One region of the Rossellomorea sp. QJM3NY_18 genome, then DNA from elsewhere that is predicted to be linked to it. Evidence: predicted binding sites of a transcription regulator. Region 1 holds the regulator's gene; the other holds the start of a gene.
What was found. Region 1 encodes LexA, which represses DNA repair genes until DNA is damaged. Its sites were predicted from a motif close to CGAACATATGTTCG; they were not measured.
Positions count from the first base shown of each region.

Region 2: the regulator LexA is predicted to act here: its motif matches at 1,139-1,152, upstream of AC0VXY_RS13705 (Y-family DNA polymerase).

Region 1 covers NZ_CM149659.1:1,968,589-1,970,998, forward strand. The annotation lists gene glnA (type I glutamate--ammonia ligase) at 1-683, shown strand, start outside; gene lexA (transcriptional repressor LexA) at 899-1,519, opposite strand; gene yneA (cell division suppressor protein YneA) at 1,673-1,999, shown strand; gene AC0VXY_RS10020 (YneB family resolvase-like protein) at 2,011-2,410, shown strand, end outside.
Region 2 covers NZ_CM149659.1:2,653,774-2,656,183, forward strand. The annotation lists gene AC0VXY_RS13705 (Y-family DNA polymerase) at 1-1,071, opposite strand, end outside; gene AC0VXY_RS13710 (glucose-1-dehydrogenase) at 1,450-2,235, opposite strand; gene AC0VXY_RS13715 (GRP family sugar transporter) at 2,249-2,410, opposite strand, start outside.

The DNA.
Region 1 (2,410 bases):
TAAAAACGATTGCCCGTAAACACGGTTTGCACGCTACATTCATGCCGAAACCATTATTCGGTGTAAATGGCTCAGGAATGCACTGTAATATGTCCCTTTTCAAAAATGGAGTGAACTCTTTCTTTGACGAAAAAGGTGACTTGCAACTAAGCGATACTGCCCGTCAATTCCTTGCTGGTATCATTAAGCACGCCACTGCATTTACAGCGATTACCAACCCGACTGTAAACTCATATAAGCGCTTAGTTCCAGGATACGAAGCACCTTGCTATGTTGCCTGGTCTGCGCGTAATCGTAGCCCGTTAATCCGTATCCCGGCTTCCCGTGGCCTGAGCACACGCGTTGAAGTCCGCAGTGTCGACCCAGCGGCAAATCCTTACCTTGCAATGGCTGTTTTACTTGCGGCAGGATTAGATGGAATTAAGAATAACCTACCGGCTCCTAAGCCAATTGACCGCAACATCTATGTAATGGACAAAAAAGAGCGTGAAGAAGCAGGTATCGTAGATCTTCCTGCAACATTATATGCAGCTCTTGAAACATTAAAAACAAGTGAAGTAATTGTTAAGTCCCTTGGGGAACACATATTCGAACATTTCGTGGAAGCGAAAGAAATCGAGTGGGATATGTTCCGTACACAAGTACATCCTTGGGAACGTGAACAGTACATTCAAATGTATTAATTACCAGGCACCCTCAACGATATATCGTTGAGGGTTTTTTACACAAAGTTCAGGCTGTATTCATAGGGGGGAAGAAGGGAATCAGGGAAGGAAACGATATCAAAAAAAGCCTGGGGATGGAATGTTTCGACTTCCAACCTCAGGCTTTTTTTCATTATTATGATAACCGGCTGATAATAGTTTCTGGCATGCCCTAAGCATACCGAATGCCACTATCAATGAACTTGACGATACACACCAACCACTTTACCTAAAATGGAGACGTTCCGTAAAATGATTGGTTCCATTGTTGAGTTCTCTGGCTGCAGACGCACATAATCCTTTTCTTTAAAGAAACGTTTGACCGTTGCTTCATCTTCATCGGTCATGGCAACGACGATATCTCCGTTGTTCGCTGTCTGCTGCTGGCGAACAATGACAAAATCCCCATCCAATATGCCGGCTTCGATCATACTGTCACCCATGATTTCAAGCATGAAGACCTGCTCATCCGAAGGGGCCATCCGCTCGGGCAGAGGGAAAAATTCTTCCACATTTTCAACAGCCGTTATCGGTTGACCTGCTGTGACTTTACCGATTAAAGGGACGTTTACTACACGTTGTCGCGGTATCGTATCTTCTTCAAGGTCCAGAATTTCTATCGCTCTCGGTTTAGTCGGATCACGACGGATCAGACCTTTACTTTCAAGCCTCGCTAAATGTCCGTGTACAGTGGAACTGGAAGCAAGACCGACAGCTTCCCCGATTTCACGTACGGAAGGGGGATACCCTTTTTCTCTGACTGCAACTTTAATATATTGTAGTATGTCCTGCTGTCTCTTCGACAATTTTGTCATGTTCACGCACCTCTATTATAGATCTTATGTTCCCATTATAGCATGTCACCACTATTGATACAAACATAAGTTCGAATTTTGTTGACACCAAACGAGTGTTCGTATTACAATGAAAACACAAAACAGAACAAACATTCGTATGGGGGTAATTTTATGTTAACACATATTTGGAATCGATTCTCTTACATTATTATATTATTTGTTTTAGTCCTTTCAGCAGCTTGCTATTTATTAATCAATATGACTGATCAACCTTCCTACCAAAGTATCACAGTAGAGGAGGGTGATACTCTTTGGACTATTGCCAAACAGTATAATGAAGAATATTCTATGACAGTGGAAGATTTTATCGCCTGGGTTGGCGAAGAGAACGAATTGACCTCTTTTGCCATCAAACCTGGTGAATCACTTGTGTTACCTATTGAAAATCCAACAATATCATCTCAATCAGATTTCGAACTGGTCATGAACAAAGAATAGAGGGATAGAAGATGAAAGCAGTCATATACTGCAGGGTAAGTACTAAGAAAAACACACAGGAAACATCATTGGAACGGCAGGAAGAAGAACTGGTTAAATTGGCGAACGAACATCATTATGAAGTAAATGCGGTCATCAGGGATCAGGCGAGCGGATTTGAATTGGACCGTCCAGGTGTTTTGGAACTTTTGGACCTGGTCAGAGATAAATCAATTGAGGCTGTGCTTATCCAGGACGAGACAAGAATCGGCAGGGGAAATGCCAAGATCGCCCTTATTCACTGTCTGTTAAAAGAGGAAGTGAAAATCATCAGTCAGACTCATAGTGGAGAATTACACTTATCCGAATCCGATTCTATGGTCATCAACATTGTCAGTATGGTGGAGGAATATCAACGTAAACTTCATAACC
Region 2 (2,410 bases), 690 kb from region 1:
CGAAAGGGCGATATTAATTTTCCGTACGGTTTTCCCATTGTAGTTCTCTTCGAATAGTTCCAGGCACACCCGGTACAGATCCATGGTGATATTGGTCGGTTCTTCCATCGTTCGCGACCGGTGGAATCCCCCTCCGAATTCTTCGTGGCTGTAGCCGATTCCGAAGCTCACGGTCCGCCCGGCCTTGCGATGGGTCCGGGCACGTCTCGCGACCTCTTCGCACATTTCTAAAATGACGCGTTTGATTTCCTTTCTCTCCTTATAATCCCGCAGCAGGATCTGACCCTTGCCGAAGCTGACCTGCCCATCCATGATCGGTGCCCCTATTTCGGAGAGGTCCACCCCCCATGCATGGTAATAAAGCTGGTTCCCCATCACACCGAACTTCGCCTCAAGCTTTTCCAGGTCATACTTCGCCAATTGCCCGATGGAGAAGATGCCCATGCGATTGAGGGTCTTCTCAAGACGTCCTCCAATCCCCCACATTTCGCGCAGCGGCGAGAGAGGCCACAGCTTTTCGGGGACGTCTTCATAGGTCCACTCGGCGATTCCCTTTTTCTTAGCGTCAAGATCCAGGCACAGCTTGGATAAGAGCATATTAGGGCCGATTCCGATGGCACAGGGAAGCTGGAATTCCCTTTCCATATCGTCTTTGATTTTGCCGGCGATGGTGGCCGCGTCCCCCCAGAGACCCGTCGCCCCATCAATCTTGATGAAGCTTTCGTCCACGCTGTACGTGTGGATGGCATCCTTTGGCACATAACGATGAAACAGGCGGGTCAGCTCCGTGGAGATCCGGACATACGTCGCCATTTTCGGCTCTACAAGCTGGATTCTCGGGTCGTTTGGAATTTCAAACATCCTCGAACCCGTTTTGATTCCAAAATCCTTCTTCATCCTGGGTGAGGCCGCCAGGACGATGCTTCCCTGCCGACTTTTATCCCCCACTACAGCCAAGTGACATTCAAGGGGATCCAGCCCTTCCATGACAGCCGAACAGCTAGCATAAAAGCTCTTCATATCGATGCACAAAATCTTGTGGTGTGGCAGCACACTGTAATCGACAGTCATATCCTCATCCTCCATCCTACCTAAAAACAGAACAAACGTTCTTGTACAGTATATCTATGATTCTAACCGAATATACGTTCCCTTTCAACTTAAATAAATGGTAATAGAGAAAATAACAAGAAAAGCGGAGGCGGCTTGGACAGAGGCGACAAGCATAAGACGAACCTGCCGGAAAGGCGCCCTTTGCCTTTTTGGCAGGTTTGACTTATGACCTCGAGCCTCTAGACGCCGGAGCTGGACATCAAGAAAAGCGGAGGCGGCTTGGGCAGAGGCGACAAGCATACGATGATTGGCACAAAGGGTGACGTACAGCAAAATCAGAGTAAAAAAAATAAGTCCAAAATCATTTTTTTGATTTTGGACTTATCCTTTCATACATCAACCTTTTCCAGCTTGGAATCCCGGGTATTTCGTCATGCCCCCATCGGCGATGAGCGTCGTACCCGTGACGTAGCTTGCCTGATCAGAGGCTAGAAATACGGCGCAGGAAGCGACCTGTTCAGGTTCTCCGATGTAGCCGAGGGGAATGAGTTTCTCCACTCCCTTTTTCTTTTCCGGATCGGAAAATTTCTCGGCATTGATCGGTGTATCAATGGCTCCTGGAGCAATATTGTTCACGCGTATCCCATCTGGTGCAAACTCCAGCGCCAGGCTTTCCATCAGCAGTTTCACTCCTCCTTTACTGGCTGCATAATGAGCGAAGTGAGGCCACGGGATAATTTCATGGACAGACGATACATTGATGATCGATCCCTTGATGTGATGTTCGAGCATGTACTTCGCCGCTTCTCGGCATCCGAGGAATGTACCTGTCAAGTTGGTGTTGATGACCCTTTGCCAATCTTCAATCGGCAGGTTTTCAGACGGAACCTCATTTTCGATTCCTGCATTATTTACGTAGATATCCAGACGGCCATACGTCTCATGAGCAAATCGGACAAACTCCTGGACATCCTCTTCTTTTGACACATCCCCTTGAATGATGGAGGCAGTCCCACCTGCTTCTTCGATTTCCTTTACCAGTCCTTCAGGGTTTTCTTCTTCTTTGAAATAATTAATGACCACTTTACAGCCTTCAGAGGCAAACCGTTTAGCAATCGCCTTACCTATACCAGTAGCGGCACCCGTGATGATGACAACCTTATCCGTTAAATCTGTATACATGTTCAATTCCTCCTTAATCTTTCGTAAAGCCCAATAGAACCCCGCCGATGATGATCAGGACACACCCTGCAATGACGAGGAGGATCTGCTTTTTCGATTTCTTTTCCCCTAAGAAGAACAAACCACCGAGAGTGGAAATGACGATTCCCGTTTGGGACAGGGAGAAGCTTGTCGC